Regions from separate parts of the Shewanella sp. SW32 genome, predicted to be linked through region 2. Evidence: riboswitches for the same ligand, from Rfam matches in the RefSeq annotation. Region 2 holds a riboswitch; the other holds the start of a gene.

Region 1 (16,558 bases), on a different contig from region 2:
CCGTGACGGTAGATAACGTCGGCGGCGATGCGGGTGACATGACTTTGATAATAGGCCGACATAGATGCCGACGAGGCCATGGCTTTAACCGGTGTCCAGCGTGGATTGGCCGCCATTTCATCTTGGCGTTGCTGCGAAATAATATAAGGATTATCGGTTTGCACTAATTGCATCGCATCCCAAATATCCACTTCGGCGAGTTTTACTTCATCGGCAAAGTTGCCTAGAGCATCGCTGATTACGACGGCTTGGGAGGTTTGCGTGCCTGTGCCCATTTCGATAAAGCCGATTTCTAGGGTGATTTTTCCGTCTTTAGCTAGGCGAACCGCCGCACTTGGCGCTGCTGCACCCGTACCATAATCTTTGGTGGCGATACCAAAACCGACGCCGTAACGCATTCCTGGATGTTTGGCCTCATAGTCCTTTTTATTCACCGCGCGGTTTTGCCACACGGGAGCTTGCTCGGCCATGTCGAGCATTTCGCGGTAACGCAAAGTACCGTTAGGAATCGCACCTTGAGTATTACGCTGGCCAGACTCCATCACGTTGGCTGCGCGCAGTTTAAAGGGATCAACCTTTAGCTCGTCGGCGATCTCGTGGATCATACATTCCATCGCCGTCATCGATTGCAGCGTGCCATAACCACGCATCGAGCCCGCATCTGGATTACGCGACGCATAGGCGGTGGCGATAATATCGTTGCGCGGCGTGTAATAAATGCTTTGCATCGCTGTTGCGCCAACCGAGGTCACAGACGGAGTAAAGTTGACTCGTCCGCCGCCATCGACTGTCATCTGCGAAGTTAAGGCTTGGATTTTTAAGGTCGATTTATCCACCGCTAAGCGGCTTTTCATGATGAACGGATGACGCTTAAGGCCAGACTGGAATTGCTCGAATCTGTCATTGGCGAGTCGGATTGGCCCTTTGGCATAAACGGCCGCGATCACGCCGTAATAAGGAAATATCGAATGGTCTTTCGCGCCAAATCCACCGCCGATATAAGGCGAGTGCACCACAAGATGTTTTACCTTGCCAGCCAGTGGGCTAGATAACAGCATGTGCACTGCCATCTCTTGAAAGTCCTGCGGCGACTGCGAGGTAATAACCGTATGAAATGTTTGGCTAGCCGCATCATACCAGCCGTTAAAGGCTTCGGGTTCCATCATCATAGGATCGATGATCTGGGTGCGATATTCCCGCTCTAACACTTGCCATTGTTGATTTGCTTGGGCGCTAGCAATCTGCTTATCTATCTCACCCGCATAATAAAGCCCGCGCTCAGACACTGTCCCTTTGGCATTCGGATTACCTAACCATTCTGGCTTGCGATCTTTTACGCTAGGGAAAAACAGCCCATCGTGGAGCGGGCTATATAAATCTTCCCTTGCGCCATTTTCACCTTCAACTCGAATAAGGCGCCAGCTGGCGTAAGGGTCTTTCGAGTCCGACACAAACGGCGTTTGCTCACCAAAGCGCAGTAAGGTCTGGTCAAATTGCAGCAAGGACTTAGCTTGCTTAAAGGCGGGGAAACTGTCGAACAACAATATCGCCACCGCATGACCTAAGTAGTCAGCGGTTTGCCCTTCGGCTAGTAACATGTTGTCACCGTAAAAATCGGGCAGCTTGATTTTATCACGGGCCAGATCGGCCGCAGTGATCACTTTATAGGGCTTAGCAGACGCAGGTAAGTGGTCCAGGGAAAAGCCTTGATAAACATGGGAGGCATCGGCGGCGCGAAGTATAAAAGCGTAACCTTGCTGCTTGGGCCAGCCCTCCATGTCCATAGCGCGGTAATCACGGCCATAGACTTTTTGGCCTGTGACCTTCGCTATGCCGTCGTTACGAAACTTAGGTTTAGATTGACCATTAACCTGAGTTTGCCATTGGGCTGCCAGTTCAGGGGAGACAATCGCCGCATTCGCGCGACTCATTTCCCACAACAAAGGGGCCGAATATACGGCAACCCCGCCAATCACACATTGCTTGATAAAGGTCCGGCGTGATGTATTAGATGGTTCCATATCTCAACCTCAGTTGTGCTTCCGTGTAATATCAGCCGCGCTGCATGGTATCGCCCGATATAAGCTTGTTGTCGATCGACTTTTTATTGATTGTTGCGACATAGCTTTGATAAACACTGAATGTAAATTTACATTAGCCACGTTAGCATGTAGGGCCGAAAATGCAAATTTAGGCGGCTAATCGTTGCAGTTTTGGCCAAGCTAAATCAGAGTGTAAAGCCCGTGCTATCAGGCTTTTACAGTGATGTTTGCACTGTGATTCAACTCAGTTACTTTATGGCTGAATTTTGTTCAGTGCCCTTTAGCCAATGTGTGCACTGCACCTAATTTTCGCATGTCAAAATTGGCCACTTGCCAAAACAAGACCGCCCGTCACGGCAAGACTTCATTGCCACCGCAAGATCAAGAGATAGTGCTATTTGATGGCGACTGGTTTAGTCACATGCATTCATATCAACATTGTTAAATCAGTGCTTACTTAATTACTTGATTTGTAATGCTAAAGTTATAGACAAGTGTACGCTATGTCGCTATCTTAGGTTTTTAACAAGGATGAGCTTTAATCGCGTACCCGCGATTCGAGTCACTTGCATCAGGACGATGTGTCTTTTCTCTTTCTTAGATACCCAACTCCTCCTGCAAATTCGTGAATATGCTTTGGCACTTATGCTTGTTGCCACAGTGCTTATTGGCATTGTGCTCAATGTTCAGCAGTGGACGTTTTGAATTGGTGCAACCTTGTTTTGATTGATGGCTTGGCTGACGGATGTTGGCGAAGTGCGGTAGCAATGGGGAAGCTTTGTCGGTTCACAAATTAGTTAACTAGTAATTTTGCGGCCTAGCGGCCGAGGTGAATCAAGGTCGTGGGTCTTCAACCCACACCCGACCAAGAGGGGATCAACAGCAATTCCCTCTTGGATCTCCCTTGCCGCCCCCCAACGGAGTTGAAAGCCCCTTGTACTCATTGGCAAATTTGCTATCGCTTCCGAAGGATGCGTCCCTGCAACTGCGAAAGCTAGCTCGCCATCCATGGCGAGACTCACGCAATTTGCTTATTCGCCCTGCGGCAACTCCGAGGGGAAATGTATTCTGCGGCTACTGTGTTCGCTTAGTGTTTGGTGTGATTAAAGTTTTGATACTGGGCTGCATAGGTGCAGTCAGCAACATCTTAATGTTGCTCGGATTTTAACGGCATAAATCGCATTTTTATCGGTAATGGACTTTGGAAGTTAGGGATGAAATCAGTTTTACAAATTACGTTAGGGATCTTGTTAGCGGGATTGGTCACTTTATTAGTGCGAATTGGCTATTTGAGTTATGTCGAATACCGCCTGACACAAGGGCTTAATGAGTTTGCTATGCAACAAAAGCAAACGGAACTAGCTCGCCAGCAGGCTGCGAAAGATCGCCAGCTTGCTGAGTATCAGATTCAGCAAGAGTTACAGCAAAATGCGGCTGAAAAATCCAGACTAGCCAAGCAAAACGAGGCCGCTCGATTACGCAAAGCCGAAGCATGGCGCAAGTATTATCTTGTCCCCGAAGACTGTAAAAACTTTAAGTCCGACGAACACATGGTCAACTGCATCAACCACAAAGCCGATGCAAAAGCAGAATTTGATAGGGTATATAATCCATATAACTAAAGTTAGCGAAATCGATTAATTAATATCAATTTTTTAATTGTATTTAAAAGGTATTTTTGGATCTTTTTCTATTTGATTGCACTTGTTATTAGTGTGATTTTTTGAAGAGTAGGAGGGGTTGTCTTGAATGAAATAATTATTAAAAAAGGCGTAAAGCTCGGCCAGTTAGATGCTGAATCTGATGCTAGCTTATTAGATGCTTGTTTTGTTGATAATGGTCAGTTAAGTGATCTGCTTGATGTCGAGCGAACTGAATCTATTCTTGTCGGTAGAACAGGGGCTGGGAAAAGTGCTTTTATATATCATATTTCTCAATCTGTAGAGTACTCAGTGCTTCTTGATCCTCACTCTATATCCGTACAATTTGTTGAGCATTCAGATATAATACAGTTCTTTAATAAACTAGGTATAAAACTAGATTTGTTTTATCGGATGCTTTGGCGACATATTCTAATTGTTGAGCTATTAAAGTTAAGATATGACCTTAGAAGTCAGGATGCAAGTGCAACATTTTTTAGACGACTATATGAGTCAGTTAGTAGAGACCAAACTAAACAACGGGCTTTAAATTATTTTAGAGAGTGGGGTGATAAATTTTGGTTAGAAACAAGTGAACATCTTCGGGAGATTACAAATAAACTTAGTACTGACTTAAAATCAGGGCTAGGAACTAAATTCTCCACGCTGAATATATCATTGGAAGGTGCTAAGCATTTATCTGATGAAGTTAAGGTAGAGGTGAAAACACTAGCGACTCAAGTTATAAATCAAATTCAGGTTCAAAAACTTAATGAAGTTTTTGAATTGTTGTCAGACTATGCATTTAATGATAAACAAAAGAAATTCTACATCTTAATAGATAAGCTTGATGAAGATTGGGCTAGTACAGAAACGCGCTGTAGGCTTATCAGGGCATTGATTGAGGAAACTAAATCATTTAGGAATATTCCACAGGTTAAGATAATTACAGCTCTTCGAGTAGATTTGTTAAATGTAGTATTTAATAAAACACGAGATTCAGGTTTTCAGCAAGACAAGTACGAGTCATATATTGTAAAAATAAATTGGACGGAGCACGATCTTAAAAGTTTACTTGAAAGAAGATTGAGAGAGGTATATAGAAGGCAGTATACTTCAAGTACAGTAGAGTTTAATGATGTATTTCCCTCGCCTAAACATAATGTCGATGCATTGTCTTATATTTTTCAACGGACATTGATGCGACCTCGAGATGTTATACAGTTTGCCAATGAGTGTTTTGTTGCTGCGTTAGATACTCCTAGGATTTCATGGAGATCAATTTATGTTGCAGAATCAAGTTACTCGGTTAAGAGGCTTGACTCTTTAAAGGAAGAGTGGCATGAAATTTTTCCAAATCTAGAGGTTTCCGTTGAAATTTTAAGAGGAATTACGTCACCATTTACGCGCAACGTATTATCCAGTGATAAACTTGAAGCTGTAGCCTCTGAATTGGCTGTTAGTTCTGAAGAATTAAGTATAGACCCGTGTACTGTGGTAGCCAGAAAAATGTATGAGGTAGGGCAGAGTGTTGATGTTTCTGATTTTATGTATGAGTCACTTCTTTGTTTTTATCAAGTTGGAATTATTGGTGCGAAAATAAGTACGTTGGATAGTTTTAGTTGGTCTTATAAAGATCAGCCTAAATTAACAAGAGGGGAAATAAAGCGTACGAACCAAATGGCAGTTCATAAAATGGTTTCTCATGCATTAGAAGTTTCTGAAAAAGAGATATTATCTATTTCTAAAAGAAGTAAATAGATAGATGGGACGGGCATAACTCTTTCAATGCAATATGCTAACTCTAATCCCACAGAAGTTCACCGATCCCCTGCGAAGTTGCTGAAGAGCGTTGAAGAAAATAGCGTGACGCAGACAGGACGTCTGCGTAGCTTTCGGGGGGAAGGGACGCCCCATCGGAAGCGTTAGCGATTTTCGAATAAGCACGAAGCCACTAATCAATGCATGTAACTTCGCTAGGGTCGTCTTGGAGCATCCAAGGAGGATAGGACGAGCAGTCCTCCTTGGTCGGGTGTGGGGTGAAGCCCCACGACTTTGATTTTAATTTTCTAAAGTAAAAAATAAGGGGCGATAACTCGCCCCTTAACTTTGCCCATTTATAAAGTTGCCTAAATTCAGTTTGGGCAAATTACTGAGTAAACATGATTACTCGGGATCATAGTCAAGTACTGGCGCCAGCCACTTCTCCGTTTCCGCAATGCTCATCCCTTTACGCTTCGCATAATCTTCCACTTGATCGCGGCCGATGTTACTCACACCAAAGTAGCGGGATTTCGGGTGGGCGAAATACCAGCCCGATACTGCCGCTGTGGGGAACATGGCGTAGCTTTCGGTGATGTTCAAGTCGATAGTCTCATCGGGCTTGAGCAAGTCCCATAACAAGCCTTTTTCTGTGTGGTCTGGGCAAGCTGGGTAGCCCGGTGCGGGGCGTATGCCTTTGTATTTCTCGCGGATTAAGGCTTCGTTGCTTAACTGCTCGTCGGCCGCATAACCCCAAAACTCTTTACGTACCCGCTCGTGCATCCGCTCGGCAAAGGCTTCGGCTAAACGGTCGGCTAAGCATTTGAGCATGATGGCGTTGTAGTCGTCGTGGTTTGCTTCAAAACGCGCCACATGTTCGTCTATGCCGTGGCCTGTGGTCACCGCAAAGCCGCCCATGTAATCGGCGACGCCTGAGTCTTTTGGTGCGACAAAATCGGATAGACAGAAGTTGTCGTTACCGACACGCTCAAGCTGCATCCGCAGGTGATGTGTGGTCATTTCGACTGTGGTGCGTGACTCATCGGTATAGAGTTCAATGTCGTCGTAATTGACGGTATTGGCAGGGAATAAGCCGATAACCGCTTTTGCCGTGAGCCACTTTTCTTCGATGATTTGTTTGAGCATGGCCTGACCATCGGCGAACAGCTTTTGCGCCTCGACGCCGACGACTTTATCGGTAAGGATTTCAGGGTAATGGCCGTGCAATTCCCACGAGCGGAAAAACGGTGTCCAGTCGATACGCTCGACTAAGTCTTCTAACGGATAATTATCAAATACTTGGCGACCGAGCACGTTTGGCGTGAACGGGGTGTAGTTGGCCCAATCGTGTTGGCAGCGGTTTTCACGGGCCGCTTCGAGTGACACTATCTCTTTGCGCTTGGCTTGGGATAAACGCTTAGTACGCATGTCGTCGTATTCAGCATAGGTTTCGTCTATGGTCGCTTGGCGTGTTTCGTTGTTGATGAGCTTACTCACCATAGGCACGGCGCGGGACGCATCGGCGATATAAATGGCGCCATGGGGATAATGGGGCGCAATCTTCACCGCTGTGTGGATTTTAGAGCAAGTGGCGCCGCCGATAATCGCCGGAATGGTTAAACCTTCGCGGTGGAAGGTTTTCACGTTATGCACCATCTCGTCCAGACTCGGCGTGATGAGGCCCGACATACCGATGATATCGATATTGTGTTCTTTCACGGCGTCGAGAATTCTCTCCACCGACACCATCACGCCTAAATCGAATACCTCAAAACCGTTACAGGCGAGCACCACGCCGACGATATTTTTGCCGATATCGTGCACGTCGCCTTTTACCGTCACCATCAAAATCTTGCCGTTAGATTGGCCTTCGACCTTTTCCAGCTCGATATAGGGGTTTAAGTAAGCCACGGCTTTTTTCATCACCCGCGCCGATTTCACCACCTGCGGCAGGAACATCTTGCCCGAGCCGAATAAATCGCCGACCACGTTCATGCCATCCATCAAGGCGCCTTCAATCACATCCAGCGGACGTTTCGCTTCTTGGCGAGCGGCTTCGGTATCTTCATCGATAAATTCGGTAATGCCTTTGACGAGCGCATGGGATAAGCGTTGGCTCACCGGCCAGCTGCGCCATTCTAAATCTTCTTTCTTACCCACCTGCGCGCCATCACCGCGGAATTTCTCTGCGATTTCAAGTAACTGCTCGGTATTACTTGAGCCTTCAACTGGGCAGGGCAAGTTAAGCACCACGTTTTCGACCCGCACTTTAAGCTCAGGATCGATATCGTCGTAAATGGCTAACTGACCCGCGTTGACAATGCCCATGTCCATGCCGACTTTGATGGCGTGGTACAGGAAAACGGCGTGAATCGCTTCGCGCACTGGGTTGTTACCGCGGAACGAGAACGACACGTTCGATACGCCGCCCGAAATCATCGCGTGGGGCAGGGTGGCTTTAATCGCTTTAATGGCATCAATAAAATCGACGGCATAGTTGTCGTGTTCATCGATACCGGTGGCGATGGCGAAGATATTTGGGTCGAAGATGATGTCTTCGGGCGGAAAGCCGACCTTATCGACCAGTACGCGATAGGCGCGGGTACAGATTTCGATTTTACGTGCCTTAGTATCGGCCTGACCTTGCTCGTCGAATGCCATGATAATGGCCGCCGCGCCGTAGCGTTTCACCAGTGTTGCTTGCTCGATAAACTTGGCTTCGCCTTCTTTAAGGGAAATCGAGTTAACTATGCCCTTGCCTTGAATACATTTGAGGCCAGCTTCGATCACTTCCCATTTAGAGGAGTCGATCATAATAGGTACGCGGCTGATGTCGGGCTCAGAGGCAATCAAGTTTAAAAACTTGTGCATGATCTCGGCGCCATCGAGCATGCCTTCGTCCATGTTGATGTCGATGATTTGCGCGCCGCTTTCGACCTGCTCGCGGGCGACATCGAGCGCCTGCTCAAACTTGCCTTCTTTGATCAATTTTAAAAACTTGGCCGAACCTGTAACGTTGGTGCGCTCACCCACGTTAACGAACAGGGATTGGGCGTCGATAGTCAGTGGTTCCAAACCTGCCAAGCGGCAAGCTACCGGAATGTCCGGCAAAATACGTGGATCGTGACGGCTCACCGCTTCGCGGATCACGCGGATATGTTCAGGCGTACTACCACAACAACCCCCGATAATATTAAGCATGCCTTCGCGCGCCCAATCTTCGATCACGTTCGCCATGTCCTCTGGGGTTTCATCGTAACCGCCAAACTCGTTCGGTAGGCCAGCATTCGGATGCGCCGACACATAACACTCACTGATGCGGGATAATTCTTCGACGTACGGGCGTAATTCTTTTGGCCCAAGTGCACAGTTAAGACCGATAGATAAGGGCTTGATATGGCGAAGGGAATTGTAAAAGGCTTCGGTCGTTTGGCCAGTCAGTGTACGGCCAGAGGCATCGGTAATGGTGCCCGAAATCATGATTGGCAATCTGTCTTTAGAATGCTGACCAAATAAGTCATCAAATACCGATTCAATCGCAAACAGTGCGGCCTTGGCATTTAAGGTATCGAATATGGTCTCGACCATAATGATATCCGCGCCGCCTTCAATCAGTGCCTTAGTGGATTCTCGGTAAGCGCTCACTAACTCATCGAAGCTGACGTTGCGATAACCAGGGTCGTTCACATCAGGGCTAATCGAACAAGTACGGTTAGTGGGGCCTAACACACCGGCGACGTAGCGTGGAATGCCTGTGGCAGCAAACACTTCATCACAGGCTTCACGGGCGAGGCGGGCGCCGGCTAAGTTAATTTCGGCGGACAGCGACTGCATGTCGTAATCGGCCATGGCGATGGTGGTGGCGTTAAAGGTGTTGGTTTCAATGATGTCGGCACCGGCGTTTAAGTAGTCGGTGTGAATTTGTTTGATGATGTGGGGTTGCGACAACACCAATAAATCGTTGTTACCTTTGACATCCGTGTGCCAATCTTTAAAGCGTTCGCCGCGATAGTCCTCTTCTTCCAGCTTGTAGCCTTGGATCATAGTGCCCATGGCACCGTCTAAGATCAGAATGCGCTCTGCAAGCTGTTTGCGTATGTCTGCCAATATCTGGCCGGCTTTGGTAGAGGGTATCGTCATAAATAATTACCTTAAATACAGCTAAGTTAAGTCCAAAAATCGGCCATTGTTATGCTAAGTGCATTTTATTGTCGTCAGCCGACATTTTTTGAATACTTGTTCTTAAAAATTTGTTTTGGACATTTAAACGTATAGACGTCCATAATACGCGACTTATGATTGTCAGGGCAAGATGAAAGTCAAAGGCATTAGGAGCGAGAATCGAGAATCAAGAATTTAGGCCCTCGGCTTGAGTTCCTAGCATCTAGTCCCTAACTAAAAAGGCATATATGAAACAAGTTCGGTTGTTATTGTTGCGCCACGGTGAGTGTGAAGGCGGCGCTATTTTGCGGGGTCGTGTGGATGTGCCTTTGAGTAAAAAGGGTTGGCAACAAATGTCGGCAGCAGTTGAGTCACAGGCCAGCGTGTGTAGCGCGATTTATAGCTCGACCTCACGCCGCTGCGCCGAATTTGCCCAAGCCTTTGCCGCCGAATTGCATTCGACGGCGGCGCTGGTATCTGAGTCAAGGCCATTGCAGGCGCAGCTTTTATCGGGTTTACAAGAAATCGACTTTGGTGATTGGGACGGTCGTCGGCTCGATGAACTGTATCAACAAGCGGGCGAACACTTAGCGGCGTATTGGCAAAATCCTTGGCAAACTCCGCCGCCCAATGGGGAAACTATGGCAAGTTTCGAGTCGCGGGTGAATGGGACGATTGACCAGATACTCGCCGCCGAGTTTGAACGATTGACCCTTGACTCACATAAAATGGGTAATGAAAACAGTGCCATTAATGAAACCACTGACAATATGCCAGCCACTCAAGTGTGGGTCGTGAGCCACGGCGGGGTGATCCGTCACTTAATGGCGCGTGCCCTAGGGGTTGAACGGGCGGTGGGGTTTTATAGTCAACTCGATTTACCCGTGGCGGCCGTGGTGAGCATTAATGTGCTGCAAGATGAACTGGGTGCCTGCTATTGGCGTTTAGCTTGGCCGAGTGGGCGCAGGTGTTGAGGCCTTATTTCACGACCTAGGAGTTATGGTGTAGGCGTGATTGTTTGGCGAGAATAAGCTGACATGAAAATATTCTGATTTAAACAGCATTGCCTAATAGGATAGATGTAGGATAATGCTTTTCCCTGACGTTTGAACGAGATAGCGTATTACATGCGCAATGAGTGATAACGTCGCAGAAATAGGTGTTGGGAATAGACTCTCTTTGTTCGAATCGCTCCGTTGTTTTTATTCACAGTGGCGTTGTTAACAAAGAGCATATCAACCCAAATATAATAGGGAATCGGGGAGCTGCTCGTCAGTCAGCCCGAACTGTGCCCGCAACTGTGAGTAGTGAAAAAGATCTCGAATCTTCTTCCCTACGAGTCAGGAGACCTGCCTATTTCTGTTATCGCTGCGTGCAGCCTTAGTTCTCGAGCGGGTGACTCGAGGGAGCAGATGACAATGTGCACAACCTTTTTTTATACAGGTTTGGACTCGATAGGAGCGCCGCTTAGGTGAAACTTTCCGCAATCCAAACTAATAGCCCCGTGAAGGACACTAACCCATCATTGAGCCCGTCAGTCGCGCTTAATGTGAGCCAGTTGAGCTGGTGTATCGATGGCAAAACCATTCTTTCCGATATTAACTTTACGCTGCCAACGGGGCAGATGCTGGGGCTGATTGGCCCTAACGGTGCGGGCAAGTCTAGCTTGCTGCGCTGTTTGTATCGGTTTGTTCGCCCAACTCAGGGCAAAATTATCCTTTTTGATCAAGATATTGAGCGCTTGTCGCCCAAGGCGTTTGCCTGTCGCGTCGCCGTAGTACAGCAGGATACACCGCACTATTTTGACCTCACCACAGAGCAATTGGTCAGCATGGGCTTAACGCCCCACAAGGGCATGTTCGATACCAATTCGAGCTGTGATATTGAGCGTATTGCTAAGGCTTTAGAGAAAGTCGGCTTGAGCCATAAGATGCACCAACAATATGAGCACTTATCTGGCGGTGAAAAGCAACGCGCCTTGATTGCCCGCGCCATAGTACAGCAGCCGCAGCTTTTAATCCTCGATGAGCCAACGAATCACCTCGATGTGCGCTATCAAATTCAAATCCTCGAATTGGTGCGTAGTCTTGGGATTAGCGTGATTGCCTCTATTCATGATCTTAATTTAGCCAGTGCCCTGTGCGACAGTTTGTTGTTGATCCATAACGGGGAAGTCAGCGCTATGGGGACGCCAACCGAAGTATTAACCGAGGCGCGAATTGGCGATGTGTTTGGCGTGTGTGCTCAGGTATCGCCCCATCCACAACATAAAAAGCCCTTAATCAGCTATTTTTATGGTTATCACCATGTAGATCATGGCCTGAACGAGCGAGGCGAAGGTGGATGATTCAGGGGAGTAAACAATATTTCATCTCATATTTGGGGCGTATCGTGACACCGTTGACGAGACAACAACTGATGCTGGTCGCATTAGGCATAATCACTTTGATAACCCCCATTGCCGCCACAAGTTTTGGCGCGGCGAACATCAGTTTTATCGATGTTATCCAAGTGTTTATCAATAAAATTACCAACCTCACTCAAACCAATGGCATGACAGAACGCATCGTGATGGAGCTCAGGCTGCCGCGCATTTTGCTGGCCTTTGTGGCGGGGGCGGGTTTGTCCTTGGCGGGCAGTGTGCTGCAAACCGTGACCCGCAATCCGCTCGCCGATCCCTATTTGTTTGGCATTAGCTCTGGCGCGTCCTTTGGTGCTGTGGTGATGTTGACCTTATTCACGGGCTCTGGATTTTTTGATAATGCGGGCATGGCGGCACATTCTGGGCTTTTTAGCGGTTCGGGTGCCTTGTCTGGATTACTTTGGTTTAGCTTACCCTTGGGCGCTTTTATTGGCGCGAGTTTGTCGGTGCTAATAGTGCTGGCTTTGTCTGGGCTTGGGCTCAATAGCCAAGTGGAGCGCATGTTGCTCTCTGGTGTGGCGACCTCCTTTATGTTCGGCGCATTAACGAGTCTGCTGCTGTATTTCGCCAGTCCGCAGGCGACAGCCTCTGTGCTGTTTTGGAGTTTAGGCAGTTTCGCTAAGGCCAGTTGGTCCTTGTTAGTACTGCCAACACTGGTGATTGGTGCGAGTTTATTCATTATTTTAGGCATGAAACGGCAGATCATGGCGTTGCAGGCGGGGGATGAAACGGCGCATACCTTAGGGGTGAATGTGCCTAAGCTGCGGCTCAATATGTTGCTGCTCTGCTCCTTGATTACCGCTATTTTGGTGGCTACCTGCGGCGGTATCGGTTTTGTCGGGTTAATGATCCCCCATACAGTACGCATGCTGTTTCCCGGTCGTCAGCCGATTTTATTAACGGCGCTGGTGGGCGGCTTATTTATGGTGTGGATTGATGTATTAGCGCGCTGTTTATTGGGGAATCAAGAGTTGCCCGTGGGCATTATCACGGCCGCCATTGGTAGCATGTTCTTTTTGCTGATTTTGCGTAAGCGTAGAGTCATGCCGTAAATACAAGGTCATGCCGTAGGCACCTAGTCAGGATGTAAACCCAGAGTTAAGTCGTCATCCTAGAGTCATGTCGTAAGTGCAGGCTGGCGGGATAATCAGTATTTCTGTTGATATCCCACCCGCGATTGGAAATGCACAATTGGACATGTTCGTCATAGACGCGGGATGCGTTGTGGTTATTTAATGTAGATTACAAAGTGGAGTGTGGATGTCTCAGTCAGCCGTGTCTTTTCAAATAAGCCCTGTGAGTAAAGCGCAGGATCTGGTGATTCTGCAGAAAATTGATCTTAAGACTAAGCCGCCCGGTGCCTTAGGTCAGCTCGAATCCTTAGCCTTGCAGATTGCCCGCGTGCAAGCGACTGATTTGCAACAAACGGAGCAGCCACAAACGGATGTGCTCAAAATAGTCCATCCAACCATGTTAGTGTTTGCGGGGGATCATGGCATTGCCGCAGAAGGCGTGTCGATTGCCCCTAGCGAAGTGACTCACCAAATGGTGCAAAACTTTGCCCATGGCGGCGCGGCGATTAACGTTTTTTGTCGGCAGGTGGGCTTTAAGCTCGAAGTGATCGATTGCGGTATGTTAACGCCAGTTGAAGGAGTTGAAGGTATTATCGATCAACGTCTTGGTGCTGGAACGGGTGCAATCCATTTAGAGCCAGCAATGGCGCTTGAAACCGTCGATAAAGGCTTTGCTATGGCGCGCGATTTGATTGAGCGTCACCATCAAGCGGGTTGTAACTTAGTCGCCTTTGGTGAAATGGGCATAGGCAATACCTCCTCTGCTGCGGCCATTATGGCGGCGATTATGCAGCTGGATGTGATTGATTGTGTCGGCCGTGGTACGGGCATTAATAGTGAAACCTTAGAACGTAAATTGATGCTGATTGAGCTCGCGTTATTGCTGCATCAAAGCGCCTTAACTGGGCCTAAGTCAGTGTTAGCTTGCCTAGGAGGTTTTGAAATTGTGCAGATGACGGGGGCTATGTTAGCCGCCGCTGAACGTAAAATGCTGGTGGTCGTGGACGGTTTTATCGCGACAGCGGCGGCATTAGTCGCGGTGCAAATCGCCCCCAATGTGCGTGATTATTTGATTTTTGCCCATCAATCCGATGAGCAAGGTCATCTGCGAATGTTAGAATTTTTGCAGGCTAAACCTTTATTATCCCTAGGGCTGAGATTAGGCGAAGGTACGGGTGCGGCCTTGGCATTGCCGCTTATTCAAGCCTCAGTAAATTTTTACAATCAAATGGCGAGTTTTAGTGATGCGGGGATTGAGGCTGTTGTATGATGTGCTCTGCTAAGTCGCTTATTTTACTTATTTAAAATAATAGCTTTTTAGCCAACCGTTTTAATTTTAAACCTTGCAGCAAGTGTGAATTCACTAAGGATGCTTTATGTCAGAACGCGAAAGCTGGCACAAAGAGATAGATTTATTTTTAGTTGCCATGGGCTATTTTACCCGCATTCCTATGCCTAAGTGGGTCGAAGTCGATAGCGATAAGTTGAATAAGGCCAGCCGTTATTTCGGTCTCGTCGGTCTTCTGGTCGGTTTGTTAAGCGCCATAGTGTTTTGGCTGACGCAGAACTGGCTCCCCGCTGGCGTTTCTGTTCTTTTAGCTATGTTGGTTGGCGTCTTGCTCACGGGCGGATTCCATGAGGATGGCCTCGCCGATACCTTCGACGGTTTTGGCGGGGGTTGGACGGCTGAAGACAAGCTGCGGATCATGAAAGACTCGCGCCTTGGCAGTTATGGCGCACTGGCACTGATGTTGGCCCTGCTGCTGAAATGGCAGTTGTTAGTCGAGTTGGCCCTGTACGATCCTGTCGTGGCGGGTTCTGCACTTATCGTCGCGCATACTGTGAGCCGTGTGGTATCAGCCAGTATCATCTTTAGTGAAAAATATGTCCGCGATGACGAGACCAGTAAGTCTAAGCCGCTATCGCAACATCAAGGCATTAATGAGCTGCTTATCCTGATCGCCAGCGGCGTATTAGTGCTGTTATTCCTCAAGGGGTTAGCGGCATTGTCATTGCTATTGGTGATGATAGGACTGCGCCGGTTGATCATAGTGATCTTTAGACGCCAGATTGGCGGTTACACGGGTGATACCTTAGGCGCGGCGCAGCAAATATCTGAAATCGTGTGTTATTTTGTATTGCTCGTTGTGGGTAACATACTGTGATCCACCTCGTCCTAGGCGGCGCCCGTAGCGGTAAGAGTCGTTACGGCGAAGCCTTAGTGCGTCAGTACACTGCGCTTGGCTTCGATGCTTGCTATGTGGCGACGGCGCAGGCGCTAGATGATGAAATGGCGACACGTATCGCCAAGCATCAAGCGGGACGATCGGACGATGGTATCGAATGGCAATTGTTTGAAGAGTCGCTCGCCCTCACTGCACTGCTAAAACGGTTAGCAAAACCTGGGCGAGTGATTTTAGTAGACTGTTTAACCCTTTGGCTAACGAATCAATTACTTGCATCGAACGTTAACATCGATGATGAACCCGCGCCGACTGAGTGGAATGCGACTGACTTTGCCGTTTCCACCTTTGGCAATTCAACCTCTGACGATAAAGCTTATGCGAGTTGGCAGGCCGAGAAAACCGCTTTTGTGGATTCCCTTGTCGAGCTTGAGGGAGTGGTGATTTTGATCAGTAACGAAGTCGGTTCTGGCATAGTGCCCTTAGGTGAGTTGAGCCGACAATTTGTCGATGAAGCAGGCTGGTTAAATCAAGCCGTGGCGACCTTAGCGGACAATGTCACCTTAGTGGTCGCCGGTTTACCCTTAGCATTGAAACCACTTTAGACTTTGGGCTCAGTCCACGTTTTAAGCTTAAGTTGCATACTTAAGTGATTTTTAGACTGAGCTGTTATGTTAATGACTGCAAACTAGAATAAGCCTTTTAAACCTATGTCCTCTCCAAACACAGACAACACAGCCTGTGCTAATGCACTCGATACCGCTGACACACCTGTAGTTAATACGCTTGCGGTTAATTCACCTCGGCGCGCGGCAGTCTTGATGGTGCAGGGCACTACATCGGATGCGGGCAAGAGCACCTTAGTCGCAGGCATTTGTCGTTTGCTCGCTCGTCAGGGGATTAAGGTTGCGCCCTTTAAGCCGCAAAATATGGCGCTCAATAGCGCTGTCACTATTGATGGCGGCGAGATTGGCCGCGCACAGGCCTTGCAAGCCGTGGCCTGTTATCTTGAGCCCCATACCGATTTTAATCCCATACTGCTTAAACCAAGCTCGGACACGGGCGCGCAAATTATCGTTCATGGCAAAGCCCTGACAACACTCGAAGCCTCGGCCTTTTTTGGGCCTAAATCTAAGGATTATAAGGCAATGGCGCTTGGCGCTGTGCTGGAATCCTTCGAGCGATTGACGGCCCAGTATCAAACCATAGTGGTGGAAGGCGCGGGTAGTCCAGCGGAGATCAATCTGCGTGAAGGTGATATTGCCAACATGGGATT
Region 2 (16,558 bases):
ATAAAGAAATCCAATAATTCGGCGACACACTGAGCAATTGGATTTTGAATCGCGCGAATGCGTTCTATGTCTTCATCCATGATTTGTGCCTGATGAGTCACATCGAGCCCACACATAGTGATGGGAATACCGGATTTAAAGACAATATCGGCGGCTTCGGGGTCGACAAAAATATTAAACTCGGCGGCTGGGGTCCAATTACCGACACCGGCTGCGCCGCCCATTAGCACTATGCGCTCAATTTTATCGTGTAACTCGCTATGACTCGCCAGTAAAAGGGCGATGTTAGTCAGCGGCCCTGTGGGAATTAAGGTTACTGGCTGATGACTTTGGCGAATTTGCTGCGCCATTAATTCAACTGCGGTAATGGCTTGAGGGCTAAAACTTGGATTAGGCAATGCAGGGCCGTCGAGTCCGGTTTCACCATGGACATTGTCGGCAATGATTAATTCGCGAGCTAATGGCTTGACTGCGCCGCCAGCGACAGGAATATCACTGCGATTTAATAAGGTTAAGATCCGCAGGGCATTATTGAGCGTTTTATCCGGCGTTTGGTTACCGGCGCTGGTGGTGACGGCCAGTGGAACCAGCTCTGGATGGGCGAGAGCTAAAATGAGCGCAATAGCGTCGTCATGGCCGGGATCGCAATCCAGAATAATAGGGCGAGTCATACTGTTACTCCTTTAAACAGCGGTGATGGGGGCTTAGAATAGCATGTTCAAGCGGGGGGGCGATGAGTGTGATGGTGTCTTTACAGTAAACTGTGAGCTTTTTCTGATTTTTATCAATAAGCTGCTAAAATTGCGCCCCGCTGTAGGCACAAACAAAATTCATTTAATGCTTAAGCATCATGGAATGATAAGGACGTTTTGGCGTGTTGATTAATCGCAGTAAGTTAACCTCTAGCGCACCCGAGCGAGGTTGGGGGGGGCTCGAAGTACTCTTGTTTACCTTACCTCCCATTTTAATCTTGAGTCTTGCGGCCTTTTTTATCACTGAAGGATGGCAAAAGTGGTATTTGGTCAATCAGCTTGAAGTGCGTGGCGATGTTGCCATTGGCCGGGTGATTGAAACTGAGTATCGGAGTGAACGAGGTTCGAACGGCATTTCTCGCCAAAGATTGGTTTGCTTAGTGGAATATCACACCGCCGAGGGCGAGGTGATTCGTCAGTGGGGGCTTGATGGTGTTGATTGCCGTGCGACTTATCAATTAGCTCCGCCGCAGGGTGATACGCCGTGGGCATTAGGGCCCCATTATGCGCAAAGTGCTGTGAGCTACCTTCCTGATGCACCAACCCGTGCAAGTGCAGACCTTAAATTAACCCGCGATCTCGCCAAGTGGGACTTTGCCTTTGGTACTGCAAGCTTATTATTGGGTTTGCTGGTGGGCTATTTCTGTTCGACTCCTTTAAGAATTTGCTGGGCTGAGTCTCGTTATATCCCAATACTCAAGCGTTTAGGGGATCAGCAAGATTACGTTGGAATTATCAATTTGCTTGAAACCTACAGGCGCCACCCAGCCGCTAATATTCTGGTATGGGAAGCGGCCGACCATATTGGCCATTGCCCTGAGTTATACCCAAGTTTTGTTGCCTTATTTGCCCAAATGCAATCTGCACCAAGCAAAAAACAGCTGGAATCGATAGATGAAACTATTGTGATGATTAGCTTTTATCGCTTGATTTCATTAGGGTTTCACGACTTAGCGCTCGCGATGTTAGCCCGTTGCAATCAAGCCTTAACAGCAAGAACCTTGGCAACCTTTGTGCTGATGACTCGCACTGCGCAGCTCCCTTTTGCACTGACATTATCGGCAGAAAAGCTCAAGGCATTGGAGGCACTTTGTTATGCCAAGGAGCTCAGTTTTGGCTTGGAGGATGAAAAAAAATGCAGTGTCGACCTTGCAGCCCGTATCGAATATTTACTTTGGTTAGTTAAATGGGTGCTCGATGATACGCGTAGCGCGCCGGAGCCAAGTGTTAGCCCTGTGCAAGCGGTGATTTTAGCGGCATTTGGCCAGACGATGGCGCTTCAAACCCTCAGCCTTGATAGCGCGCAGACCACTGATAAACATGCACAAGCACTATTGTCTCGGTTAGATATGAATCATGGTTTTCAGCGCGCATTGAGGCCGATAATCGAGTCATTATCGGATAAAGTAGCGCAACATATTCAGCAACTCACGTTTTCAGCAACGACAAGGAAATAAGTTATGCAGTCTTATTCAATTCCTCGCCCTTTGGCATTCGTGTCAGTTTTAATCGCCCTGCAATTAACGGCTTGTAGTCAGCCGAAACCCTTAACCGTGTTCGAAAATGATAAGGAATCCTTATTGCAGTTTGATAACGGCAAATTGCTCCAACTTAAGGAAAATCCGAGTCCACAGTATCGCCATATTCCCTGTGATTTATCCGCAGTCGAGACTGTAGTCACCAACAGTTCGGCCTTTGCGGCGTTAACACAATCTGGTGAGGTGATCACTTGGGGCGACAGTTATGCTGGTGGTGATAGCCGGGAAGTAACGGAGCAGCTTAAGCAAGTTAAGCAAATCGTCCCAGTTAAGGACGGGTTTGCCGCGCTACGTCAAGATGGCACTGTGGTGTACTGGGGCAATGCGGGGAAATATAGCCTCGACAAAGCCCTGCAAAACCGCATGACCAATATTACCAAGTTGTTCGCTAATCAAGAGGCCATTGCGGCCCTTGATGCCAATGGCAAGGTACACACTTGGGGTTATGGCCCCTACGGCGGCAGTAGCTTACATGTGCAGGATCAATTAGTTGATGTTGTCGATATCTTTGCCAGAGGTCGCAGTTTTGTCGCCCTCAAAAAAGAGGGCAGTGCTGTGATTTGGGGGCAGGTTGAAGAGTCGACCAATATGAAAAAGTTACTCCCGCAGCTTACGGATGTAGCGAAGATCGAATATTTTCAACACACCTATGCCGCCTTGAAAAAGGACGGCACTGTGGTGAGTTGGGGTTGGCGCAGTGATGCTTACTCGATCCGCAGCGCCTTAAAGGATGTGGCGAGTATGACGGCAAACAATTGTGCCTTTGCGATTTTAAGTCCTACGGGGGATGCGCATTTTTGGGGCGATGGGATTAACTGTGGTGTCGATTGGATTCAAAAAACCGATATCACAGGGGTAAAAGAGATTATCAGCATCGGCTCAGGCTTTTTATTACTGCGGGATAAGGCCGTGCCGCAAATAGTGGCCGACGATACTGATTACGCTCATATGTTTGGGTTTCACTATGCCCAAGAGATTCTTGATAAATATTGGCAGGAAGGGAGTGTTATTACTCGAGGGCCTGCCTCCTTTGTGTTTACGCGTCCCGATGGCAAAGTGGTGCCTGTTGGTTATCGCGCCAACCGTGAAAATGTGGAGAAGTTGATTGCACGTATTCCGCGACTCACTTGGTTAGATGGCGCAAATGACGGTTATGTTGGCATCAGCGAAAAGGGGGAGCTGGTCTCTTGGTCGATGAATTTGCCAATGTTCGACAAGTCGCCAGTGCAACCTGCTGACTCGTTAGTGATTAAACCGCTGGATTTTACCCCCGTTGCCCAATGCGAAACCCCTGAGCAGCGTCAGGCGATTTTGAGCAAAGACAGACCAAAACCTGCGGCAAAAAACTGGGATGGTGTTTTCTAGCTCATGTGAGTTTTCTCGCTAATCTGAGATTAATGGACTTTCATCCGTATAGACGTCTATAATGCGCGCGCTCAGGTCTGATATGCCCTGAGCCTTGTTGGGCGTTAACAGGTTGTACGCCCTTTTAACCTAATTTTGAGTCAACCTTCTGTGGTGCTTACGATGATAGTGTCGTGAGATAATCGGGAAGCCAGTGAAATTCTGGCACTGCCCCCGCAACGGTAAAAGGTGAGAGAAGACCGCGTTTGATTGGTGTGTTCAAGAGTGAACCCGAAAGTCAGAATGTGAAAGGTCAGTCTCGCGTTAATCTAACTTTTAATGGATTAACATAGCCTAAGTCCGGAGACCGGCCCTAAAGGTGTTTTTGAGATTTCGGTGGGCAGATCTCAAAATGCGATAATCACCGTCAGTATTTACGACTGAATTAACGGTATCGTGGCGTCAATGCCCCGTTTTCCTTGCAGGAGTTAAAGGTAAAATGGGAACAAATCCAACAAAAATCGCGCTGCTGATCGGCAGCCTTTGCAGTTTTTCAATTATCGCGCCCGTTATGGCGGCTGACGATACCAGCACAGCTAAAGTTGACGAGCATCTTGTCGTGATCGGCCGCTCTGATAAGACCCCGTTAAATATTGCTGCCAATGTGAATGTGATTGATGCTGCGGCTATTGAAATGAGTGGCGCGACTAATTTGACCGACGTATTACGCGGTCAAAGCGGTATTCAAATTTCGGATAACAATATTGGAACTAGCTTTGCTATGCGTGGTTTTAGCGCCAGCACTGCCGTTAATAACACGCTGATTTTACTTGATGGTCGTCGTCTCAATAATATCGATATCGCCGCACCTAGCCTTAATGCCATTCCGCTTAATCAAGTGGATCGTATTGAAATTTTATCGGGTAGTGCAGGTGTACTTTATGGCGATCAAGCCGTGGGCGGCGTGATCAATATTGTCACTAAGTCCCCTGAAAATACTGGCGGCAGCGTGCAGTTATCTGGCGGTAGCTTTGATACCTATGAAGGTCGTGGTGATGTGTCTGGCGCGATCAACAAAGATTGGCGTTACTTTTTCACCGGTAGTTACAACCAAGGTGACAACTATCGCCAGCATAATGCCAACGAAACCGGCTCTATTCTTGGCCGCATTCAATATAAAACAGCCACAGACTCGTTCTTTGTTGAAACCAGCTACTACGATAACGATCGTGAAAATCCGGGCTCGCTTACTGAAAAGCAATTTAAAGACGATCCCCGTGCTTCATCAAATAAGGTAGAGTATGCCCACGAGATGACCACTGCGGCGCGAACGGGTTACCAGCATCAGCTTAATCAAAACTGGGCGCTGGCGGCGGATTTAGATTACAGCGATACCTTAGTGTCTTCTCTTAATTGGGGGGCGAACAGCCATAACACACGCTCACTGTTAATGTTTAGCCCTAAAGCGTTAGCGAATTACAGTACGCGTCAAGGCGAGCTAAGCCTAGTCACAGGTTTAGACATCAGCCGTGGCAAGGCTGATTTTGACACTATGGCGCGCAGTAATGTGCAGCAAATGCAAAGCGCCTATCTACAAGCTACAGTGCCTTTAAGCCATACTTTAAGTTACGTTGTGGGTGGACGATATGCGCGGGTGACCGATGAGTTAGTCGATGGCAATGTCTATCCCAATGGCATGGATTTAGACGAAAATGCCCACGCATTCGAACTGGGTTTAAATTACCGCCCAACTGCGGAGCACAGACTCTATGTGCGCGCTGATGATAACTTCCGTTTTGCCAAAGTGGATGAGCAAGCTTATACATCGCCGGGCGTATTTGGCTTAAAGCCGCAAACAGGCCGTTCCTATGAGGCGGGTTGGGATTGGGCTGTCGCTAGTCAAACCCTACGAGTCAGCCTATATCGTCTCGATTTAGAGGATGAAATTGTTTATGACTCGAGTGCAGTTAAACCCATAGGTGGAAATTTCAACGGTGCAAACGTCAATGCCGACGCTTCTCGTCGTTATGGCGCGGGTGCCGATTGGGATTGGCAGATCACTAAAGCGCTGCAACTCGGGCTAGAGTATAACTATACCGACGCCGAATTTACCGATGGTGCTAACGATGGCAAAGAGCTGTCTTGGGTGGCAAAACACACGGGACGCGGTTATGTCAGCATGGATTTTGCTGAGCATTTCCAAGTATTTGCCGAAGCTATCTACACGGGGGATCGTTTTATCGAAGGCGATAACGCTAATCAAGGTGATAAGCTAGCAAGTTACGTGCTTGGTAATTTAGCCTTGAATTATAATCGTGATGCTTGGCTTGCCAGTCTGCGTATCGATAATGTATTCGATAAAGATTATGTCAGTGCAGGTTATTACGGTGGCGATTGGGGGGATAGTTACTATTCTGGTCGAGGTCGCGATATTCGTTTCACTGTGGGCTACCGCTTCTAAATATTAATGAGCTATCTAATAACAAAGCCAGACTCAGTCTGGCTTTTTATTTTTTACGCTGAGTTCAAAGAATAAATCTTAAAATAGGTATAGTCTTGAATATCGTTTTAGTAGAGTGGTTTAATTGTCGTTATCTATAGTGTGTTAGCGGGCAGTCATCACTAAATAGGAGTAATTTATATTTTACTCTGCTGTTTATGGCTGAAATTCTTAGTATTTTAGGTATGATGTGAGCTGTAACCGAATCATCTTATTGTTAATAAACAGGTGTAAAGTGTCTTATGACTGATCTTGAGCAACAGGTTTTTACTCAAGTTAGAGCTATCATAGCGAACGAAGAGCAAGTGATTGGCCGCCGAGGAATTCTAATTCCACTCAAAAAAGCGATCCTTGCTGAAGGCGACATTCGTAATGTGATTGACATTATCTCGAGCGATCCCGCATTGGCAGCGCACATGCTTATGCGCAGTAATTCCGCACAGGCTGCTGTAGTGGAAAATCACAAAACTCGTTCGTTGAAAGAAGCTTTGATCCGCTTAGGTCAAGTTAATATCTATCGCTACGCTTTTACGTTCTATTTAAAAGAACGCCTCGATGAACTGCCACAGCCCTATAAAAAGTTGGTCCAAGGTTATTGGAAGCTGACTGAAGATATTGCAACGGATGCGGTAGATAGCTTAGCGGATATGGAAGGTGTGGAGGTTGATGCTGACGAAGTACAAACCTTAGCTCTGTTCAGTGTGTTCGGCCAAATTATCGCACTGACCGCATTTGCCTATTTAAATGCTAATGCCGAACAGTCATTTCCTTTAAGTGTGATTAAGTCATTGATTGATAATCAACAACAGACCTTAACCATCGAAGCGTTCGAGGCGTTAGATCTCGATCAGGATCTGCGTCAAGAATTTATGATCGCCCATAATTTGCGTCAGACCCGTAATCCTAATTCATCAGGGTTGATACTGCGCCGTGTCTTGTCTATGCGTGGATTGTTGATGAATCCGCTGTAATTTGTCGATGCTATGAAATAGTCATTTGACTCAATAAACAAGCCTGCATTCGCAGGCTTTTTACTCTATGTCACCCGCATTAATTCGTCTTCTGCTGGCGGGATAAACCTTCCCTCGCCACCAGTTGTAACCAATTTTGGATCAATGCAGAGTTAGCACTGTGGCGGCGATAGGCACCAAATAGCGGTCGTTTCAGGCCTTCTTGGCCGAGTTTTACCGTAGCGAGACTCAGTCCATGTCCTTCATTAATCGACCAGCTTGGCAGTGCGGCTATGCCGTCTTTACAGGCGATGCGTTGCAATAACATCATGGTTAAATCACAGGTTTTTTGCTCGCCCGCCTCTATGCCCGCAGGCTCTAAAAAGTGGCGATAAATATCTAAACGTGTCAACGGCACTGGATAACTGATAATAGGCAAGTGTGCTAATTGCTTAGGTGTGACATAGGCTTCTTTCGCTAAAGGATGATCCTTAGCAACCACTAACTTCACTTCAAAATCAAACAAATGCTGGTAGGCGAGTGAATGCCCAGGCACAGGATCTGAGGTTAATACAATATCCAGTTCACCCATTTCTAAGGCATTGAGCGAGTCGAACAGATGACGGCTCGACAAGTCTAACTCGGCTGCCGGATGATCTTGCCTAAATTGCTCCATTACAGGCATTAACCAGCGAAAACAGCTATGGCACTCAATGCCGACACGCAACTGATTGGTTTCGGTTTCCAGCCCATTCTTCAAATCTGTCTCGGTTTCTAACACCTTAGGCAAAATTTCTTCGGCCAGATGCAGCAGGCGTGCACCTTCTTGGGTGAATGACAGTGGCTTACTCTTACGCACAAAAATGGGCGAGTTAATCCTTTGCTCCAGCTCCTTAATCTGGTGGGAGAGGGCGGATTGAGTGACAAAACGTTTTTTGGCTGCGCCCGCCAAACTGCCGCTTTCTTTCAGGGCCATTAAGGTTCGCAGGTGTCTTAGTTCGATCATGTTCACTCCAAGTGAATTTCGCTCATGTTGTGCTTGAAATCAATTCGGTTGCTGGAATAGAGACTAACACAATAAACTTCTAGACGTCCAGACGCCCATTGTTATTTATCAGGCTGAAGTGCTGAAAAGTGCCAAGAGAAAACAATCTGGTGGGTGTAAGTGCCGAATATGGCTTATCTCAAATAAAGGAAGATAGAGTATGCAATTAAATAGTCTTGGGTTTCCCCGTATTGGGCGTCGTCGTGAATTGAAATTTGCCTTAGAAAAATACTGGCGTGGTGAGAGCACTCAGGCACAATTACGTGAAGTGGCGAGTGAACTTCGCCGCACCCATTGGCAGTGGCAAGCTGCTGCTGGCATTGAGCAAGTTCCCGTAGGTGATTTTGCCTTTTATGATCAAGTGCTGACCTTAAGCGCGACTTTAAATGCCATTCCTGATCGTCATCGTGGTGAAGGGGCAATCGATCTCGATACTTTATTCCGTGTTGCCCGCGGCAGAGCGCCAACGGGCCAAGATGCGCCAGCCTCTGAAATGACCAAGTATTTCAATACTAACTATCACTATCTGGTACCTGAGCTCAGCCAAAACCAAGAGTTTTCGATTGCCTATGAGCAGTTCTTTGATGAAGTTAGCGAAGCGCAGTCCTTAGGTTATAAAGCAAAACCTGTGCTACTCGGCCCTGTTAGCTACTTGTTCCTAGCTAAAACCGTGGGCCAAGAGTTTGATAAGTTAAGCTTATTACCCAATTTATTAGCTGCTTATGCTGACATTTTGGTGCGTTTTGCTGCTCTGGGAGTGCAATGGGTACAGCTCGATGAGCCCATTCTCGCATTGGAATTGGATGGCGAATGGCAAGCGGCGATGACTGAGGCGTATCAAGCCCTCAGCACTGCGAAGGTGAAGATCCTTCTTACCAGTTATTACGGCGGTATCGCACACCATCAAGCGCTGGTATCGGCCTTGCCGGTCGCGGGGTTGCATGTCGATTTAGTCACAGCGCCGGATCAATTGGCAGTCTTTGCCCATGCGCTTGGTCGAGATCAAATTTTGTCGGTGGGTGTGGTCAATGGTCGCAACGTGTGGGCGGCAGAGGCGGATTTGATTGCCGAACGCATAGGCGCGGTTGCCCGTGATCTCGGAGATCGCTTGTGGATCGGTACTTCTTGCTCACTCCTGCACAGCCCTGTGGATTTAGATGTGGAAGCCACGCTTGAGCCCGCGCTGCGTCAACAACTCGCGTTTGCGAAGCAAAAATTACTTGAACTGGCCAATGTGCGCCAATTGCTACTGGCACCTGAATCTATCGCGGCAAAAGAGATTGTGCAAACCAGTTTGGCGCGCCGCGAGGCGAAAGCGCAGGCTGCCGACAGTCAAGTGATTGCCCGCGTTGCCGCGTTGACATCTGCCGATTATGAGCGCGTCAGTGATTTCACCGTACGCCAAGCAGTGCAGCAGCAGAAATACCGTTTACCTCTGTTGCCGACCACCACCATTGGCTCCTTCCCACAAACACCTGCAATCCGTGGACTACGCAGTCGTTGGCGCAAGGGCGATCTGAGTGATGCACAATATACAGAGCAATTACAACAAGTCACCCGCGATACTATCGACCGCCAGCTTAAACTCGGTATCGATGTGCTGGTTCATGGTGAGGCCGAGCGCAACGATATGGTGGAATACTTTGGTGAGCAGCTTGCGGGCGTTGGCTTTACCAAAAATGGTTGGGTGCAAAGCTATGGTTCACGCTGTGTTAAGCCGCCGTTGATCTATGGTGATGTTAGTCGTCCAAAGGCGATGACGGTTGATTGGGCCGAGTTTGCCCAAAGTCTCACCGACAAACCTGTAAAAGGCATGTTAACTGGTCCTGTGACGATTCTGCATTGGTCATTCGCCCGTGAAGATATCGGCCGCGATGTGATTGCGACTCAGCTGGCGCTGGCGATCCGTGATGAAGTGGTGGACTTACAAAATGCCGGTATTGGTATTATACAAATCGATGAGCCCGCCTTCCGTGAAGGTCTGCCATTGAAACAAAGTGAATGGCAAGCCTACTTAGATTGGGCGGTGAATGCCTTTAAACTCAGCGCTGCTGGCGTGACTGATGAGACTCAAATCCACACCCACATGTGTTACAGCGAGTTTAACGACACGATTGCCGCGATTGCCGCCATGGATGCCGATGTGATTACTATCGAGACTTCGCGTTCACGGATGGAGTTACTCAACGCCTTTGAAGATTTTGAATATCCCAATGAAATCGGCCCCGGTGTGTATGACATTCACTCGCCAAACACTCCAAGTGTGGAGGCCATGGTGTACTTAATCGAGAAAGCGGCGCAAAAAGTGCCCGTACGTCAGCTGTGGGTCAACCCAGATTGTGGCCTAAAAACCCGTACTTGGGATGAAGTCGAACCCGCATTGAAAAACATGGTCGATGCCACGCGAGAACTACGTCGCCGCCTTAGTTAATATTATGCTTGAGTGAAATATTTTTTATTGATCTTATTGAGTTAGTAACAGCGGATGCTTATGCATCCGTTGTCTTTTATTTATTGCCGACTGACTTAAGCATCTCGCGGTAAGCCTTTTTCGATAATGCGCACCATGCGCTCGGTTTTGCGGCGGGCTTTTTGTTGTTCAGTTGTGGTGCTTTCAGCAAGGCGCGATTGCTGGGCATTAAGCGCCCATTCAATATGCTCACGCACTATCTCATCGATATCTTCGCTGTGATTGCGGGCGTTAAGTGCGGCAATAATGCTTGTGCTTGCGGGAGCGTTACCCAGTGCTACTGCAATATTACGTAGCCAACGTTTATGTCCAATGCGGCGAATGGCGCTGCCTTCAGTTTGTTTAAGAAACTCGGCCTCGCTCCAAGCAAAAAGGCTGAGAAGGTCTGGTTGCTTTAACTGCGGACGAATATGAAAGTCAGTTTCTTCAGTCAGCGGCGCTTGGCGATTGATGGGACACGCGAGTTGGCAATCATCGCAGCCATAGATGCGATTGCCCATGAGTGGCCTAAATTCTTCGGGAATAGCGCCCTGCAGTTCAATGGTGAGATAGGAAATACAGCGCCTGCCATCGACCACATAAGGTTCTACGATTGCACCCGTTGGGCAGGAGGTGATGCAGGCGACACAAGTGTTACAGCCTTCTTGAATGGGAATATCCACAGGTAGAGGCAAATTGATCAGTAGCTCACCTAAAAAGAACCAACTGCCAGCCTCATGGTTGAGTATGAGTGAGTGTTTACCTGTCCAGCCTATACCGGCTTTTTCGGCTAAGGGGCGCTCAAGTACAGGGGCTGAGTCAACAAAGGGGCGAAAGTCAGCGGCATCGAAACCGAGAGAAACTAACTCTGCACTGATTTGATCCCCCAGCTTTTTAAGCCGAGCGCGGATCAACTTGTGGTAGTCGCGACCTCCTGCATAACGGGAAATATAACCTAAGTTGGGATCGGTGAGATTCGTTGCAAAGCCAGCTTCGGGTGGTAAATAGTCCATCCGTACGGAGATCACCCGCACTGTGCCCGGATGCAGTTCTTGCGGGCGAGCGCGCATCATGCCATGGGTGGCCATATAGGCCATTTCGCCATGAAAACCTTTGTCTAGCCATGCTTGAAGTTTGGCTTCTTCAGCGGTTAAATCCGTATCGCAAATGCCAACCTGCGCAAATCCGAGTGCTTTTCCCCACGTTTTAATTTGCAGAGCGAGCCGCGACAGCATGCTGGCATAGGATTGGCTTGGGGTTTGATTGGCTAAAGTTGACATGAATTGATTGCAGCGAGGCTCTTGGCTAGGTGGCAATATGATAGCAGTTTTCACTTATTGAGGACGAGTTTACTCAGAAGGGGGCATGAGGCGATATTTTCTTTGGGGTATTTGTTTATTTGCAGTTGGGATTGAGTCTATGATTAGGTCTAATGTTTATCGTTTGGTATTCGTATGCTGAGTGCGTTTCCCCTTAGGGCGTGTTTTCTTGCGATGAGCTTATTAGGCTTGATGCCTAATCTTGTTTTTGCGGCGCCTGACAAGTTGAAATTGGTGACCGAAGCTTGGCCTCCCATGAGTTACGAGCAAAATGGTGTGCCGCAAGGTTTTGCGGTGGACTTAGTCAATACCTTGCAATCAAGACTGGGTCAGAGTGAAAAAATCGATGTGTTACCTTGGGCTCGGGCGTATTCGATTGCCAATACCTCTGCGAACGTTTTACTTTTTGCTACGTCAATTAATGATGAGCGAGCTGAGCAGTTTGATTTTATCGGTCCTATTGCGACCAGCAAAATTGCATTGTACGCAAGGGCGGCAGATCCCATAGCTCTCGATCAACTTGCTGAACTTCAATCGACAGATATTGTGGGGGTTTATCGGGAATCGGCGGGTGCGCAGTTGCTACAACAAGCGGGCGTGGATAATTTGCTGGTGGCGAGTTTTCCACAGCAATCGGCGAAACAGTTGCTGTTTTCTCGAATTCGTTTTTGGTGCCAAGCGGATCTTGCGGTAAAGCAGATACTCGAAGAAGTAGGCGCGAGTGAGACAGATATCCGCCAAGTGTTTGTAGTATCGGAGATTAATCTCTATTTAGCTTTTTCTAAAGGGACATCGGCGGCAACCGTTATCAGTTGGCAAACAGAGCTAGAGAAAATGAAAGACTCAGGTGAATTTAGTCGTTTGTATCAGACATGGTTTGGCACTTTGCCACCGCCATTACAACATCAAGTGTTTTGGCATAAGGCCGTTTAATTCTCTTTTAAAGCCTCATTCTTGGCTGATTTCACACAATTTCTGCCCGCATTTTTAGCCTCATAAAGAGCATTGTCGGCCCGCTTTAGCAAGGTGGCAAAATCTTTATCTTGATATGCATCTTCAGTATTATTTTGTGGTTCTAAAGTGGCGACACCAGCGCTAACGGTTAATTTGAGTTCTGCTGGTAAATTCTGTGCGCTAAGGCGGCTAATATGGTTCTGCCATAGCGTTGCTGAGCGGCAGTAGAAGCAGCAATAAGGAGAATGATAAATACCTAAGTTGATGTAGCAAAAAAGATTCCTGTTCGCATTAAAATCAATAGCTAATTATTAGCTTAGCATAACTTGTTTGTTCATTTTTAATATAGATGTATAGCAATTTTGCATTCGGTTAATGATCAAGGTATAAACTCCGCCTTGGTTATTATCCCACAAAGGAATCACCCTTGAAGAAATTACTCTGTGCTGCATTATTCATGATAAGTGGCACTAGCTGGGCAGGCTCAGATTTAGAAACCTCTGGCGATGTATTGCATTTATTATTACCCGCTACTGCGATGGGTGCGACCTTGTTTTATGAAGAGGGTTATGATGGTAGTTGGCAGTTAATTCAGGCAGCGGTGTCGAGTCGGTTAATTGTTGAAGGTCTTAAGTATGGTGTGAGTAAAGACAGGCCAGACGATAGTGGCGATGATTCGTTTCCATCGGGTCATACCTCAGACAGCTTTATGGCGGCGACGTTTATTCAGCAGCGCTATGGTTGGCAATATGGTTTACCTGCCTATGTTGCCGCATCTTATGTGGGCTACACTCGAGTGGCGAGCGACCAGCATTACCTCGAGGATGTGTTAGCTGGCGCGGCGATTGGCGCGCTGGCGGGGTGGTATTTTACTCAACCCTATGAGGGGATTACAGTTACGCCGATTGCGGGTAACGGCGTTTATGGTTTATATGTGAGTGGCCAGTTTTAAGACTATTTTTGGGATGTGAATCGAGATTTTTATGAGCGAATTATCAGCTGTTTACCGCGAAACTGCCGAGCAGATTTCTTACAATGTTGCGAATAAAGTGTTACCAATGGCGAAATTACCGGGTGACTTATTAGCAGCGTACCAAGGTTTGTGTGCCGAACTGTTGGAAGACAGGGAAGGTAAATTTAGCCAAGCTTGGGCATCTTTACCTGCCAGTGCACGTAATCTAATGGAACAAGCCGCATTCCACGGTTTCTATATTGCTAATGCTTGGTTGCAATTGAGTCGTGTCGCCCAAGAAATTTCTGAGCAAGCCGATACCGATAGTGCAATCCAAGAGCAAGAATATAATGGCATTTTTACGCGCTTAGCCGATGAATCGCTCAAAGAAAGCCTACGTAAGTTGAAGAAAGCGCGTACCGATCGTGCTTTGCTCAATAGCTTTAAACAGGTGATGGCGCCTTAGTTTTTATTGAAATCAGCACAGAGTCAGAAAATTAAAAAGCCCGTTACTGTAAAGTAACGGGCTTTTTGCTGGCACAAACCCTTAGCTAAAGCTGCGTTGCCACGACTTAAGTCGCGGCAACGTTATTGCTTAGAACGAAGTGCGTTTGTAGCGGCGATATTCTGGACTCCAGAAATTGCCTTCAATTGATTGTTGTAAGATTTCATCGCTCATTGGCAGCGTTAACCCTTGTTCAACTGCGACTTTACCTACGGCGAAAGCGATGTGTTTACTGACCGCGTGGATATCTTCGAGTTTAGGTAACAATGGGCCGCTACCGTCGATTGCCAGTGGCGAGCATTCTGCAAGTGCGCGACTTGAAGCCATCAACATGGCATCGGATACATGACGTGCGCCCGAAGCTAATACGCCTAAGCCAATACCTGGGAAGATAAAGCTGTTGTTGCACTGGGCTATTTCATAGGTTTCACCATCGACAACCACAGGTTCGAATGGGCTGCCCGTAGCGACGAGTGCTTGACCTGAGGTCCAATGCAAAATGTCCTTCGGTGTCGCTTCTACGCGACTGGTCGGGTTCGACATAGGGAAAATAATCGGCCGAGCACAATGGCTGTGCATAGCACGGATGATTTCTTCGGTGAAGAGTCCTGGAACGCCAGATACCCCAATCAGCACTGTCGGCTTGGCGTTGTTAACCACATCGAGCAGTGAAATATTGTCGCTGAAATTGCTCCAATTTTGGATGTTGGTGCATTTCTGCGCCAATTTTTGCTGGAATGGCAACAGGTTAGGCATGTTGTCGAGCAATAAGCCCCAACGGTCAACCATACACACTTGAGTGCGAGCTTGCTCGTCGCTGATCCCTTCAGACACCATTTGTGCCACGATAGCTTCGGCAATACCGCAACCAGCACTACCAGCACCGAGGAAGGCGATACGTTGTTGATTCAATTCAGTGCCCGCAGCCTTACACGCGGCGAGCAAGCAACCAACGGCAACCGCAGCAGTGCCTTGAATATCATCGTTAAAGCAGCAATAGCGATCTTTATAACGCTCTAGGATCGGCATGGCATTCTTTTGGGCAAAGTCTTCGAACTGGATCAAAGTATCCGGCCAACGCACATGTACAGCTTGCATAAAGGCTTCGATAAACTCGGCGTATTCTTCACCACCGATGCGTGGATGGCGCCAACCCATATACATAGGATCTTCTAACAACTGCGGATTATCTGTGCCTACATCTAAGGTAATAGGCAGGGTATAAGCCGGACTGATACCGCCACAGCTAGTGTAGAGTGACAGCTTACCGATAGGGATCCCCATGCCGCCAATACCTTGATCGCCAAGGCCTAAAATACGTTCACCATCAGTGACTACGATAATTTTAACTTTTTGACGAGTCGAGTTATTGAGGATGTCATCGATCCTATCTTTGTTCGGATAGGAGATAAACAAACCACGGTTGCGGCGATAGTTTTTCGAGAAACGTTCACAAGCTAAACCTACCGTCGGCGTATAGATGATGGGCATCATCTCGCTGATGTTATTTTGCACTAAACGATAAAATAAGGTCTCGTTTGTGTCTTGGATATTACGTAGGTAAATGTGCTTGTCTAAGTCGTTATTGAAACTTCTAAATTGATCGTAGGCGCGAGAAGCCTGCTCCTCAATCGTTTCAATGGCATAGGGGACTAAGCCTTCGAGGTTAAAGAAAATACGCTCTTCTTCAGAAAATGCACTGCCCTTGTTAATCAGTGGGGCTTCAAGAATGGCAGGTCCTGCAAACGGAAGATAGAGGGGGCGTTTATTATCGTCCATGGGTAACCTTTTGAGTTATTGTTTAAGTGGTCAATACGTGCTGTAAGTCACGTAAGGTTATCATGAAATGTGATCTTTGTTGTCCGTGGAACGAGGTATTTGTGGTTTTTTTTGCAGCAGTAAAAAAGTCAGCTGTTTTAAACAGGATTTCTGAGGTTGTTGAGATGGAATTGTTAAGGTCTTGTTTATATCCAAACAAGCTCAGGTGTAGATAAAAACGGATATAAAAAAACGCAGCCTAAGCTGCGTTTTATGTCATAAGTTTAGCGTTATACGCCGCGATACTTAAGTGATAAGCCGCGGATAAAGTTACGCAGTATTTGATCGCCACACTCTTTAAAATTCTTGTGGTCTGGATTGCGGAACAGGGCGCTTAGCTCTGATTTTGACATTTGCACTTCGGCTAAAGCCAAAGCTGCTACTATGTCTTCTTCACGCATTTCGAGGGCAACTCTCAGCTTTTTAAAGATG

What was found. Region 2 has a riboswitch for cobalamin ahead of L5M28_RS16335 (TonB-dependent receptor). Riboswitches for the same ligand answer to the same signal wherever they lie in the genome.
Region 1: another riboswitch for cobalamin. It lies ahead of L5M28_RS01920 (ABC transporter ATP-binding protein); the one in region 2 lies ahead of L5M28_RS16335 (TonB-dependent receptor).

Annotation. Positions count from the first base shown of each region.
Region 1 covers NZ_JAKKSJ010000002.1:166,845-183,402, reverse strand. The annotation lists gene L5M28_RS01945 (xanthine dehydrogenase family protein molybdopterin-binding subunit) at 1-2,021, opposite strand, end outside; gene L5M28_RS01940 (hypothetical protein) at 3,257-3,664, shown strand; gene L5M28_RS01935 (P-loop ATPase, Sll1717 family) at 3,788-5,443, shown strand; gene metH (methionine synthase) at 5,849-9,583, opposite strand; gene L5M28_RS01925 (histidine phosphatase family protein) at 9,853-10,578, shown strand; cobalamin riboswitch at 10,800-10,976, shown strand; gene L5M28_RS01920 (ABC transporter ATP-binding protein) at 11,076-11,951, shown strand; gene L5M28_RS01915 (FecCD family ABC transporter permease) at 11,948-13,078, shown strand; gene cobT (nicotinate-nucleotide--dimethylbenzimidazole phosphoribosyltransferase) at 13,287-14,369, shown strand; gene L5M28_RS01905 (adenosylcobinamide-GDP ribazoletransferase) at 14,476-15,264, shown strand; gene cobU (bifunctional adenosylcobinamide kinase/adenosylcobinamide-phosphate guanylyltransferase) at 15,261-15,887, shown strand; gene L5M28_RS01895 (cobyric acid synthase) at 15,993-16,558, shown strand, end outside.
Region 2 covers NZ_JAKKSJ010000027.1:24,598-41,155, reverse strand. The annotation lists gene rihA (pyrimidine-specific ribonucleoside hydrolase RihA) at 1-671, opposite strand, end outside; gene L5M28_RS16345 (hypothetical protein) at 875-2,209, shown strand; gene L5M28_RS16340 (hypothetical protein) at 2,213-3,655, shown strand; cobalamin riboswitch at 3,790-4,025, shown strand; gene L5M28_RS16335 (TonB-dependent receptor) at 4,134-6,095, shown strand; gene L5M28_RS16330 (HDOD domain-containing protein) at 6,377-7,105, shown strand; gene L5M28_RS16325 (LysR family transcriptional regulator) at 7,185-8,090, opposite strand; gene metE (5-methyltetrahydropteroyltriglutamate--homocysteine S-methyltransferase) at 8,290-10,560, shown strand; gene queG (tRNA epoxyqueuosine(34) reductase QueG) at 10,656-11,858, opposite strand; gene L5M28_RS16310 (substrate-binding periplasmic protein) at 12,033-12,830, shown strand; partial or broken gene L5M28_RS16305 (diguanylate cyclase domain-containing protein) at 12,827-13,057, opposite strand; gene L5M28_RS16300 (phosphatase PAP2 family protein) at 13,279-13,803, shown strand; gene L5M28_RS16295 (DUF3069 domain-containing protein) at 13,835-14,269, shown strand; gene L5M28_RS16290 (NAD-dependent malic enzyme) at 14,399-16,087, opposite strand; gene L5M28_RS16285 (DUF1456 family protein) at 16,357-16,558, opposite strand, start outside.